Regions from separate parts of the Priestia megaterium genome, predicted to be linked through region 3. Evidence: riboswitches for the same ligand, from Rfam matches in the RefSeq annotation. Region 3 holds a riboswitch; each other region holds the start of a gene.

The links. A riboswitch is a leader RNA that binds a small molecule or an ion and turns the genes downstream of it on or off. The one in region 3 is predicted to bind cobalamin.
Region 1: linked by a shared signal. The riboswitch ahead of CEQ83_RS23735 (ribonucleoside-diphosphate reductase subunit alpha) and the one ahead of CEQ83_RS12875 ((2Fe-2S) ferredoxin domain-containing protein) in region 3 are both predicted to bind cobalamin.
Region 2: linked by a shared signal. The riboswitch ahead of CEQ83_RS01560 (HoxN/HupN/NixA family nickel/cobalt transporter) and the one ahead of CEQ83_RS12875 ((2Fe-2S) ferredoxin domain-containing protein) in region 3 are both predicted to bind cobalamin.
Region 4: linked by a shared signal. The riboswitch ahead of metE (5-methyltetrahydropteroyltriglutamate--homocysteine S-methyltransferase) and the one ahead of CEQ83_RS12875 ((2Fe-2S) ferredoxin domain-containing protein) in region 3 are both predicted to bind cobalamin.

What each region holds. Positions count from the first base shown of each region.
Region 1 is NZ_CP023317.1:4,638,579-4,641,685, reverse strand. It holds gene CEQ83_RS23745 (o-succinylbenzoate--CoA ligase) at 1-11, shown strand, start outside; gene menC (o-succinylbenzoate synthase) at 15-1,118, shown strand; cobalamin riboswitch at 1,397-1,582, shown strand; gene CEQ83_RS23735 (ribonucleoside-diphosphate reductase subunit alpha) at 1,716-3,107, shown strand, end outside.
Region 2 is NZ_CP023317.1:285,409-288,515, reverse strand. It holds gene CEQ83_RS01565 (M20 family metallopeptidase) at 1-175, opposite strand, end outside; gene CEQ83_RS01560 (HoxN/HupN/NixA family nickel/cobalt transporter) at 407-1,204, opposite strand; cobalamin riboswitch at 1,338-1,520, opposite strand; gene CEQ83_RS01555 (organic hydroperoxide resistance protein) at 1,626-2,045, opposite strand; gene CEQ83_RS01550 (undecaprenyl-diphosphatase) at 2,197-2,790, opposite strand; gene CEQ83_RS01545 (ABC transporter ATP-binding protein) at 2,937-3,107, opposite strand, start outside.
Region 3 is NZ_CP023317.1:2,559,301-2,562,407, forward strand. It holds gene cobJ (precorrin-3B C(17)-methyltransferase) at 1-708, opposite strand, end outside; gene CEQ83_RS12875 ((2Fe-2S) ferredoxin domain-containing protein) at 722-1,102, opposite strand; cobalamin riboswitch at 1,204-1,383, opposite strand; cobalamin riboswitch at 1,502-1,680, opposite strand; gene CEQ83_RS27075 (hypothetical protein) at 1,827-1,985, opposite strand; gene CEQ83_RS12880 (M42 family metallopeptidase) at 2,338-3,107, opposite strand, start outside.
Region 4 is NZ_CP023317.1:3,371,388-3,374,494, reverse strand. It holds gene CEQ83_RS17280 (metallophosphoesterase family protein) at 1-18, shown strand, start outside; gene CEQ83_RS17275 (hypothetical protein) at 318-569, shown strand; SAM riboswitch class I at 650-760, shown strand; cobalamin riboswitch at 840-1,028, shown strand; gene metE (5-methyltetrahydropteroyltriglutamate--homocysteine S-methyltransferase) at 1,179-3,107, shown strand, end outside.

The sequences.
Region 1 (3,107 bases), 2.1 Mb from region 3:
AAGGGATTTAATCGATGATTATCAAAAAAGTACATCTTTATAAAATTGACATGAAGCTTCTTTCTCCTTTTTCAACAAGCTATGGTACGGTCCAGGATCGAGAATTGATTTTGCTTGAAGTAGAAGATGAAAAAGGATTTACAGGATGGGGAGAAGTCGTTGCTTTTTCATCTCCTTGGTATACGGAAGAAACGATTCAGACATGTTTTCATATGTTAGACGATTTTTTAATTCCTTCGCTTCTTCACCAGCAGCTTCAAAAACCAGAGGATGTTCAAAAGTTATTCAAACCTCTAAAGCGGAACAACATGGCTAAAGCAGCTTTGGACTGTGCTGTATGGGATTTGTATGCAAAGCGCCAAAATAAGCCCTTAGCTGAAGTAATTGGCGGAATAAGGCCTGCTGTAGAAGCTGGAGTGGTAGTTGGCTTAAATGATATTTCCATCATGAAAGAACAAATAAAGACTTATATGAAAGATGGTTATAAGCGCTTTAAAGTGAAAATTAAGCCAGGCGCTGACTATGAGCTACTGAAACAAATTCGAGATGAATTTCCAAGCATTCCTCTTATGGCTGATGCCAATTCAGCCTATACGTTAAGCGATAGTGATTCATTGAAAAAACTAGATGAATTGAATTTAATGATGATCGAACAGCCGTTAAGTTCGGATGATATCCTTGATCATCGATTATTACAAAAGCAAATGAAGACGCCGATTTGCTTAGATGAAAGTATTGTGAGCTATGAAGATGCACGTCATGCAATCGAACAAAAAAGCTGCAAGATTATCAATGTGAAAATCGGTCGAGTTGGCGGAATGTCTGTAGCAAAAAAAATTCATGATTTATGCGCCCTACACGGTGTAAGGCTTTGGGTTGGCGGAATGTTAGAAGCCGGGATTTCACGAGCTCATAACATCGCCCTTGCCACACTGCCTTCTTTCACGATACCAGGTGACATTTCTGCGTCGTCTCGCTATTGGGAAAAAGATATTATTAAGCCCGAAGTAGAGGTAGAAGCCGGAGTAATAAAGGTGAAGGAAAAACCGGGGATAGGATACGATATTGATAAAAAGTTTATCAAAACAATCACAGCATTTGAAAAAGAATACAAATAATTAAAAACCGTTTTTTATGAAAAACGGTTTTTTTATTGATGTTGGCAATGTTTAGTAGAAAAATAGGACAAATTTTTTAAAAAGAGCACATTGTTCCATCAAGCGTGTCAAAACATGTTATGATGGAGTAGTTTGATGAAAAAAGTCGAAGGATTTTATCGTAAAAAACAAAATTATTTTTGAAAATAGGTTGATAGTTTTCTAAGTTGTCCTATATAATGTGTTTATAACATAACACAATATGTTGTTTGTTAAACAATAATAAAATACTATATTTTGTGTTTTCCAGTGAAAAAGGTGTCTGATAAAAAGACTTAAAAGGGAATTTGGTGAAAATCCAAAGCTGTCCCCGCAACTGTGAATGCTGATGAAATAAGGAGATCCACTGTGAGTAAACATCATGGGAAGGCCTTAAAGTAAAAAGAAGCATAAGTCAGGAGACCTGCCTTTTTTATGTCGTTTTATCTTCTTCGGGAGGTGAGAGGGTAGAGCGAGGATTGAGAAAAGACTTAGTGTCTTCTTCTATCTTCGTTCTATTCGCTCACCGAGGTACGGTGAGCGATTTTTTATTTTGAAGTGAAGAGAGGAGCCATATTTATGGTGAATACATTAAAGCCTACAATTCTACATGAATTAACTGCATATATTGAACGTTTAAAAAAAGAATTTACGCAACTTGATTTTTCTTTGTATGAGGAAAAGGTTATTCAAACTGTTACAGTAAAGGAAAATATGACGGACGAAAAGGTTGCAAACGTACTAATTTTGGCAGCCCTAGAGCGTATTTCAATGGAAGAACCAGATTGGACGTACGTGGCGGCAGACGTCTACTTAAACGAACTATATCGAAAAGCAGCGGACAACCGAGGTTATGATAAAAAAGAGAAGTACGGTTCGTTTTATCAGCTTATTCAAGAACTAACAAAAATCGGCATTTATAATAAACAGCTATTAAAAACATATACAGAAGAAGAAATTAATGAAATTGCTTCAGTCATTATTCCTGAACGCGATCGTTTATTTACATACATTGGATTGCTGACATTAGCAGATCGCTATTTAGCGACATCACATGATAAGCGTGTATACGAATTACCGCAAGAACGTTTTCTTATCATTGCTATGACGCTGATGTCTCAAGAAAAGAAAGAAAATCGAACAGCATTAGTAAAAGAAGCGTACTGGGCGCTTTCTAGTCTATATATGACGGTTGCCACACCAACACTCTCAAACGCAGGAAAGAGCTACGGACAGCTATCTAGCTGCTTTATTGATACGATTGATGACAGCTTACGCGGTATTTATGATAGCAATACAGATTTGGCCACGCTTAGTAAAAATGGAGGCGGAATTGGTGTCTACCTCGGTCATATTAGAAGCCGAGGAAGTGATATAAAAGGTTTTAAAGGCGTATCATCAGGAACAATTCCATGGATGAAACAGCTAAATAATACGGCTGTAAGTGTCGATCAGCTAGGTCAACGACAAGGAGCTATTGCTGTATATTTAGATGTTTGGCATAAAGACATTTTTTCATTCTTAGACGCGCGTTTGAACAATGGTGATGAACGCCAGCGCACGCATGATTTATTCACTGGCGTATGTTTGCCAGATTTGTTTATGGAAAAAGTAGAAGCACGTGAAGACTGGCACTTATTCGATCCTCACGAAGTTCGTACGCTGATGGGCTACTCGTTAGAAGATTTTTATGATGAAGAAGAAGGCAGCGGTTCGTTCCGCACTCGTTACGCTGAGTGTGTAAACAATGAACAGCTTTCAAGAGAAACAGTGCCTGCTATTGAGATCTTCAAGCGCATTATGCTTTCGCAGCTTGAAACCGGAACTCCTTATATGTTCTATCGTGATACGGTTAACCGAGCTAATCAAAACCGACACGCGGGCATGATTTACTGCAGTAACTTATGTACAGAAATCACGCAAAACCAAAGTACAACGGTCGTAACAGAGGAAATTACGGAAGACGGAAAA
Region 2 (3,107 bases), 2.3 Mb from region 3:
ACAGCTGCGTTAAATACATTCCACACTGATCCACTAACTCTTTACTGTAGGACGGTGATTCTTTTTTCACAAATCCAACTAAATCTTCGAGCATCTCTTGTTCATGTTCTTTTAAATAACTAAATACGCTTTGTTCTACCATTACCTGACTCAAATCAATTCCTCCTCCAAACAACCCCTGCTGCTTGTGCATTCATTGCTTTTATTTATCGTACGTATGAGTATGTTCTACGTTTCACATAACGACCTTAAATTATCCTTAATTATAATGGTTTTCAGACAATTTTCCATCCTTAAAATACAGATAATACTTTAACTTATTCATAACCGACCGAAAATAGCCATAAACTTCAACAAATTTATACAAAAAAGCTTCAATCTTCAACAGATTAAAGCTTTCATTTTATTAATTGACATTTATTTTGATATTTTTCCCTTTTGACTTCACACTTACAAAAACAAACATAGACACTAAAAAAACAAACAAAATAACGCCAACCATTTCAAAGTTTACTTCGGCCCATGGATTAAAGAAAGTGAATGCTAAGTAGAAGGACACCCCGTATGCGAGGATAACAATAACCCAGCCCATCAAGCGGGAAGCAGATTGCCCAAACTTACTCGATTCATTCACCATTTTATGTACAATCAGTGAATCGATTGTATCTGTCAGCATCATACCAAACATAAATACTAGTCCTAATAAAAGCGGCGTATATTTGCCTGCGTTCCCTACAGCTAGAGACCACACGGCCGTTTGACTGACCGTTTCAGCCGCTAGGGCAAACAGCGCTCCTACAAGAATAATTAAAAAAGGATTCGTTGTTCCTTTTGCGATTTTCGGAATAAACTTCCCTTTTAACCCGCTCACCTGAAACTCTTCTTCTTTGTTTTTAGTTCGAAGCAAATGATATGTGTTTAATGTCCCAATCAGAAAGAGAGAGATGATAGATACCCAAGATGCAAAATGATCGAAATATGCTGGAAACGTAAAATTCTTCATCACTACGCCCAGCACCCCGGCCGTGACGGCCACCATTCCTCCATGACCTAGTGAAAACAGCGTTCCGACCCACGGAGCAAAACGGCTGCCCATTCGCCAATTATATCGGGTCTGGCCATCAATAAAAGCTAAGTGATCTGCATCTAATCCGTGCCTGATTCCTAATAAAAAGACAAGTAAAAAAACTGATAAACCTTCCATTTCCTACACTCCTTTTTTTAAAATAAAACGTAAAAAAGCCTCAATTCTATAGAAATTGAGGATGTGTCGGCATATGAAAATAAACAGTAATTGCTCACTGCGTACCTTGATACACCGCCTCTTTCCTAGAAGAGTCAAGTGTACAGAATAGGTAGGTCTCCTGGCTTGAGATCATCATTTTCTACCGCCTTCCCCGTTTTGAGTGACGATAAGATAGAAAACTCCCTGCTTACAGTGGCTGGACCGCTCGAGATTTGCACTCGATTCCCTGTTACCTCTTACGCTATGTAAGAGCACCTAAACTGTGCGAATGATTCATTTTCTTCCTCATTATACTAGTACTCCTTACAAATGAATAGAGAAAATTCAAATAAAAAAGCCCTGCTGAGCTTTACATGCTTAGCAGGGCTTTTTAAAGCAATTAAACTACTTCTACCGTTACGTCTACGTTGCCGCTGATTGCTTTTGAATACGGGCAGTATGAGTGGGCTAGGTCTACATATTTTTTAGCTGTTTCTAAATCTAAACCTTCGATATGAGCTTCAAGCGCTACAGCAATTTTCACTCCTTGATCAGCTTTATCTGGAAGCAGCTGAACCGTAGCTTTTACTTCACTGCTTTTAATTTCTACGTTATGTTTTTTCAACATAAATTCTAACGCGCTGTTGAAACAAGCACTGTATCCAGCTGCAAATAGCTGCTCTGGGTTTGTTGCTGTTGTTGCTTCTCCACCAAGCGCTGGAGGTGTTGCAACGTCTAAATTAAAGATATTATCTAAAGAATGAACTTCTCCTGTTCTTCCACCTGTGTTAACGACTGTCGTTTCATATAAAGCTTTCATGTATAAATCTCTCCTCTTTTTTAGTAATTTTATTAAAATTTTTTATTTATCGTTTCTGTAATTTAATTGTACACAATTTAATTTTAAAAAACAAGTGTTAAATACATTAAAAATTTTCCAATAAAAAAAGCCGCGTATATGCGACTTTTTCTTAATAATATTGAGACTGTTCGTCATAAGCTGATTTTCGAAAAATAGACAAGTTGGTAATAGCCCTCATCAGTTTCGTATTAAAAATAACATAATGAATAAACAGCGCCAGCACGCAGCCTAAAACGGCTCCTGTTAACACATCGAATGGATAGTGAACGCCAACCCATACCCGTGAAAATGCAATGAGTGCACCCATGACAACCCACATGCGCCCTGAACGTTTGAAATGCAGCCAGATGGTAAAAGTGATAACTAATGCAGATGTAGCATGATCGCTTGGAAATGAAGAATTCGCGGCGTGATCAATAAGCTGATTCACGTGGTGAGAGATAAACGGACGATCTCGATAAGCAAATAAACTAATCACTTTATTGATAATGACTCCTGTGGCACAAGCACATAAAGCTTGAAATGCTACAACACGGCTGCCGTTTTTATTAATAAGTAAAAACAAGCCGAGTAAAACAATAAGTACATACTGGGCATAATCTGCAAAGAATACCATTAGCGAATCTACAAACTTCACATGCGAGGCATACTGATTCACCGCATGGAAAATGGTATAGTCTACTGAATTAATAGCTGATAACATAATCGAAATCCTTTCTTATTTTTAAATGTCATTAGCTATCTTATCAGTTTCTTGGGAAAATGAACATGTTTTTGTCAGAGGCTTCCTAACTGGTATTTATAAATAACGTATTCAGGATGAGTAGTAAGCCAACGGACTTTTGCCCATTAACTTACCTGTGAATGATCCACAATGTTTTTTTGCAAAAAGATTTCTTCTAAAGAAGGTTCTTCTACGTGAACTTGATAAATATCGATGCCGCATTGAATCAATTCGCGAATAATCAGAGGGATATTTCTCTCTTTTTGAAGCATCACTTTTGTGTACGTGTGATGGTA
Region 3 (3,107 bases):
GTAAAAGAACGTAGATGAATTTCCGACAACAACGGTAGTCAGCATGCCTATTTCATGATTTAACATGTCTTTTAAATTGGTCATTACCACTTCTTCACGGTCACGATAAGCGCTTTTCACAAGACCAACAGGCGTATCGGGGGAACGGTATTTTAATAAAATCCTTTGCGCTTCCACAATTTGTCTTGTGCGTCTTCCGCTTTTCGGATTATAAAAAGCTACTACAAAATCTGCTTGTGCAGCTGCTTCGATTCGTTTTTCGATTAACTCCCAAGGCGTAAGGTGGTCACTTAAACTAATCGTACAGGCATCATGCATCACGGGCGCCCCAAGGAGGGATGCGCATGAATTAATAGCCGAAATGCCAGGAATCACTTCCAGCTCTACGCCCGTTTCTTTTTTCCATCCTTTTTCAATCAACACTTCATACACAAGGCCGGCCATTCCGTATACTCCTGCATCTCCGCTTGAAATGACCGCCACGGTTTTTCCCGCTTCAGCTTGCTTTACGGCTTCTTGTGCACGGCTTACTTCTTCGGTCATTCCTGTACTAATAATTTGCTGATTCGTTAATAGTCCTTGAATTAATTCCACATAGGTTTTATAACCAATGATCATATCACTTTCTTGAATGGCTTCTCTTGCTCGCTGTGTAATATGTTCAAAGCTTCCTGGGCCGAATCCAATAACTAACAGTTTACCTTTCATGCTAGCTCCTCCTTTATGCGTTACTTTTTACTTTGTCAATTCCTTCTATGGAGTCACTCTTTTCCGGAGAAACAAAACCGTTTTGATCATATTCATAAATAAGTGATTCCTTTATACTGCAGCCTCCTGCTAAATGTTCTTCAACAATTCGATGAGCTACGTTTTCAGTGACCTGCTTGTACCAATCTCCTGAAGGGTACACGATAGCTACAGGAGCATCTTTGCATCTTCCGTTACAGCGCGTACGGGTTGTGTGAACCGCTTCATCTAGATTCAGTTCAGTCACTTTATTTCGAATAGCTTGAGTGGCTTCTTCTCCACCTTTTCTCATACAGCTGCTTCCATTACAAATCAATACGTGATGTTTTGTTCCATTTAAGTTCCACGTCGTCACACTTATTCGCTCCTTTACTAAAAAAACGCCTCTATCAATGATAGAGGCGCAGAAAAATTCAAACTAAGTTTTTGCACTTCCACCTATATCCCGTAGGGTAAGCTTCGCATTAGAAAAAGGCTGGTTTCCTGACTTCGATTCATCACTTGATTGCGCCTTCCCGAATACAGTGGCATATGCAATCAGCTCCTCTTCACAGTGGCGGGTACCGCGCTGGCTTCACACCAGACTTCCCATTTAACGCAATGTGAACATTGCGCACCTTTTTTGCACGATATGTAGTTTTGTGCTACGAGAAAAACCCGCTTCGCTAATATGCGAGCGGGTAAAACGTCAGAATAAAAGTGTACACGAATGCCACTTTAAGCCAACGTTTCCCTTCCCGCTCCCCGGAGAAATAGAAACTTCACAATAAAGACAGGTCTCCTGACTTGTGTATCATTCTACTTGAGAACCTTCCCGTGATTTTTCCACAGTGGTTATACTCGTTCGTCCACACTTACAGTTGCGGGGGCAGTACTGGTCTTTCACCAGTTTCCCTATTAAGCCTTCTTGGCATCTTTACTGTTGCTGTTTGATATATATGAACCTTTTAAACTATCAGAATAATAGAAGTAACTACCATATCATAGCGTACATTTTTTTTTATTTCAACTCTATTCTTTTCGTAAGATACAAGAAGCTATGAAAAAACAAGAGCATAAAGTCAGCTCTTGTTTTTTCATTATATAGCTACTAATGTTAAATGAGGATCATTATAATACACGACTTCTGAAAGAACTTTACAGCCATTTGTTTTTGCAAAAGCTTCTCTCGCCTGCGTTTCAGTTTCAAATTCAAACATTTTCATTTCTTTTCCAGCATATACCGTCAGTACCCACATGAAAAGATTCGCCTCCGATTATTGTAGTGATCGCTATATCCACATTATGACGAAACCATATCCTTTTGAAAACCCATTCTACAAAACTTGTCACAAGAAACTTTTAAAAATTTAAAAACATTTTAACTTCTGTAAATGAACAAAATGTACAAAAGGTTTAAGCCGTATTATACCTCTTTAAAAAAGGTGCTTTTTTTACCAACTGTTGCTTCACCAGTAAAAAAATATATAGTATTTATTAAAAAAAGAAGCCGGACAGCCGGCTTCTTTTTTAGGAAAGGAAAGTACAGACATCACAGTCCCGTACTGCTCTTTGTTTTGCATAAAAATACACTAATTAAATATTCCTTTCTTAAAGCAGAACCATGTTCGATTGCACATAGTGGTAAAGAAGCTTGTACGTATGGTTTAATGAATCTTGATGCGTTCTCTCAAACGCATGAGAAGAATCAATTCCTGGACCAATTAAGCCGTGTACGATGTCATGCCCGGCACGAATAGCAGCAGAAGCATCTGATCCGTAAAACGGATAAATATCTAATTTGTACTGAATATCATGCTGCTTAGCTAGCTCCACCAAATGCTTTCTCAAACCGTAATGATATGGGCCGCTTGAATCTTTTACACAAATAGACACGGTGTATTCATCAGTAGATTGTCCATCTCCCATGGCACCCATATCAACCGCTAAGTATTCTACCGTTTGAGGCGTAATATTAGAATTTCCTCCGTATCCAATTTCTTCATTATTTGAAATAAGAAAGTGCGTAGTGTATGGCAGTTCGATCTGCTCTTCTTGAATTGTTTTCATGAGCTGAAGCAATAAAGCTACGCTTGCTTTATCATCGAGATGACGAGATTTAATAAAACCGCTTTTTGTTATTTCTACACGAGGATCAAACGAAACAAAGTCGCCGACTTCAATTCCAAGACTGCGAACATCTTCTGCGCTATGTACTTTTTCATCCAATCGAATTTCTATATTATCTTGATTTCGCTCAGCTTTACCTGCATCTTTATACACATGAACAGATGTTTGATGCATAAGGATGGTCCCTGTAAATACTTCTCCTGCTGACGTTTCGATTTCACAATATTCTCCTTCAATGGAATTGTAGCGGA
Region 4 (3,107 bases), 810 kb from region 3:
CGAAGAAGTTGTTTGTAAAAACAAGAGAATAGAAAGTTATGTTTAATGGAGAGCCTGCCTGTGATTCACAGGCAGGCTTTTGGAAGATTGTGCATAATGTTTAAAGAAACCTTGTAGCAGAAGGCTCAGTCAAACGTTATAATAGATAGTGAATGATGATATATTCTCTGTATTTGTCATATATTTGTATTACATATGTAATTGAAGAAAAACATTCACTTGATATACTGTTTAATGGCTTAACTTTATCTTGAAATTTACAGTGAACTGCCTGTTTATAGAGGCTTAGAAGATACACAGCAAATGGAGGAGCTATCATGGCAAACGAAAAGATGCAAGAAGGACTTAATCGTTTTATTAAGGAAGATTTAAATGACCTTTTAGGTAGACTGTTCCCCCTAATGGACCGAGAATGTGCGGAAGAAAAGAGAATGCTTATCGAAACGGCGGTAGAGTACATCTATTCTTCAGGGTATCATCAAGGAGCAAAAGACTTGATCGAAACACATCGAAAAGATGATTACAAATTATTAAGGCAAAAATTAGCGTCAACGCCTCCTGAAAACTAATTTTTTTGAAATTTCTTTTGACAACATAAATGTAAGGTGTTAAGATGACTCTACATTCAAAATATTATAAACAATTAAAACTCTTATTGAGAGAGGCGGAGGGACTGGCCCTGTGAAGCCCGGCAACCATTTAACAATCTTGTTAAAAAGGTGCTACATCCTGCAAAGCGTACAGCTTTGAAAAATAAGAGAGGATTTCATAGATACTATGCCTCTCTATTCATGATAGAGAGGCTTTTTATTTTATGTGAATATGTTTTGAATGAACAATTTCATAGAAATGCATCAGGTGCTGTGTAACGAATGTACGCAGCTTAAAAGGGAAGACCGGTGAAAAGCCGGCGCGGTCCCGCCACTGTAATGGGGAGCAACTTATTAACCACTGTTTCATGTTGAAATGGGAAGGGATAGGAAGCGATGAACCTAAGTCAGGAGACCTGCCTGTTGTATGCACTTAAGCTCTACGGGATATAGAGAGGAGTGAGGAATACGTGTTGAGAAAAACAGGCTATCTCAACTTTAGTTAAGTATGCGTATCATCTCTCTTTTCATTTCGAAAAGGGAGATTTTTTAGTTTAGCGATAAAAAAATATATAGGGAGTGGAAAAAATGAGCAGTGTAAAAAGTTCAAATGTAGGTTATCCAAGAATTGGTGAAAAACGAGAATGGAAAAAAGCGCTTGAGCAGTTTTGGGCAGGAAAGATAGAGAAAGATATCTTTCTTCAGGAAATTGAAGCTCTTCGTCTTGGGCATCTGAAAAAACAGCGTGACGCAGGAATTGAATTAATTCCAGTCGGCGATTTTAGCTTATACGATCACGTGTTAGATACAGCCGCTATGTTTGGTTTGGTGCCAAAGCGCTTTGAATATAACGGAGGCCCGGTATCCCTTGAAACGTATTTTGACATCGCCCGAGGAACAAAAGGTGCGGTAGCCTCTACGATGACAAAATGGTTTAACACAAATTATCACTATATCGTACCAGAGCTTGACGAATGTACGCCTGCCCTTGTAGAAAATCGTCCGCTTCAATTTTACAAAGAAGCAAAACAAAAGCTGAATATCAAAGGCAAACCCGTTATTTTAGGTCCAGTAACATTTGTGAAGCTGTCAAAAGGATATAAAAAAAGTGAGTTTAAAAAAGTAGTTGAACAGTTTGTTCCTCTTTATGCAACAATCTTAGCGGAGCTGGAGGCAGAAGGGGTCGAGTGGGTACAAATAGATGAGCCGATTTTAGCTACAACGCTATCAAAAGAAGACCTGGCACTGTATAAAGAAGTCTATGAAGCTTTGAAAAAAGCGGCACCGAATGTAAAAGTCATTTTGCAGACGTACTTTGACAGCGTAGATTACTATAAAGAAGTAGTTGCTCTTCCTGTTCACGGAATTGGATTGGATTTTGTACATGACCGAGGCGAAAATCTCACGGCGCTTAATAAATATGGTTTTCCAACTGATAAAGTGCTGGCAGCAGGAGTGATTGACGGACGAAACATTTGGCGTGAAAACTTGGACGAACAGCTTTTAACAATCAGTGAAATTGAAGAAGCTGTATCAAAAGACCGTTTGATTCTGCAGCCTTCATCAAGTTTATTACATGTTCCTGTCACGGTGAAAAGCGAAAAAACCATTGAGCCAATTCTAAAAAACGCGCTGTCTTTTGCAGATGAAAAGCTGAAGGAAATCACGCTTTTAACAAAAGCGGTGCAGCAAGGAAAAGAAGCAATTGAAAAAGAAATAAGTGTAAGCAAACAAGCGATTCAAGCATTAAATGGATCATCTTTTCGAAACCATCAAGACGTTCAAAAAGAGCTGAAGCAGCTGCACAGCTATAAAGCGGAGCGCCAAGCGCCGTTTGACGTACGTCAACGCGTTCAGCAAGAAGCATTTCAACTGCCGCTTCTTCCAACGACAACAATTGGAAGCTTTCCGCAAACAAAAGAAGTGCGAAAAGAGCGTCTGAAGTGGCGTAAAGGAGAGTTAAGCGATGAAGCATATGAAGCGTACATTAACGCTGAAATCAAAAAATGGATTGAAATTCAAGAAAACATCGGCTTAGATGTCCTTGTGCACGGAGAGTTTGAGCGCACGGACATGGTTGAATACTTCGGTGAAAAATTAGGAGGTTTTCAGTTTACGAAGTTTGGCTGGGTGCAATCATACGGTTCTCGCTGCGTGAAGCCGCCGCTTATTTACGGAGATGTCTCGTACGAGCAGGCGATGACAATCAAAGAAACGGTCTACGCACAGTCTCTAACCAATAAGCCTGTTAAAGGAATGCTGACGGGGCCAATTACAATTTTAAACTGGTCGTTTGTACGTGATGATATCTCACGCTACGACGTGGCCAATCAAATTGCGCTTGCTCTTAGAAAAGAAGTGGAAGCACTTGAAAGTCAGGGCATCTCAATGATTCAAGTAGATGAACCGGCGCTGCGTGAAGGACTGCCGTTAAAACGAGAAAACTGGGAAAGCTACTTGAACGCGGCGGTGTATGCGTTCAAACTAGCCACGGTATCGGTGCAAAACGAGACGCAA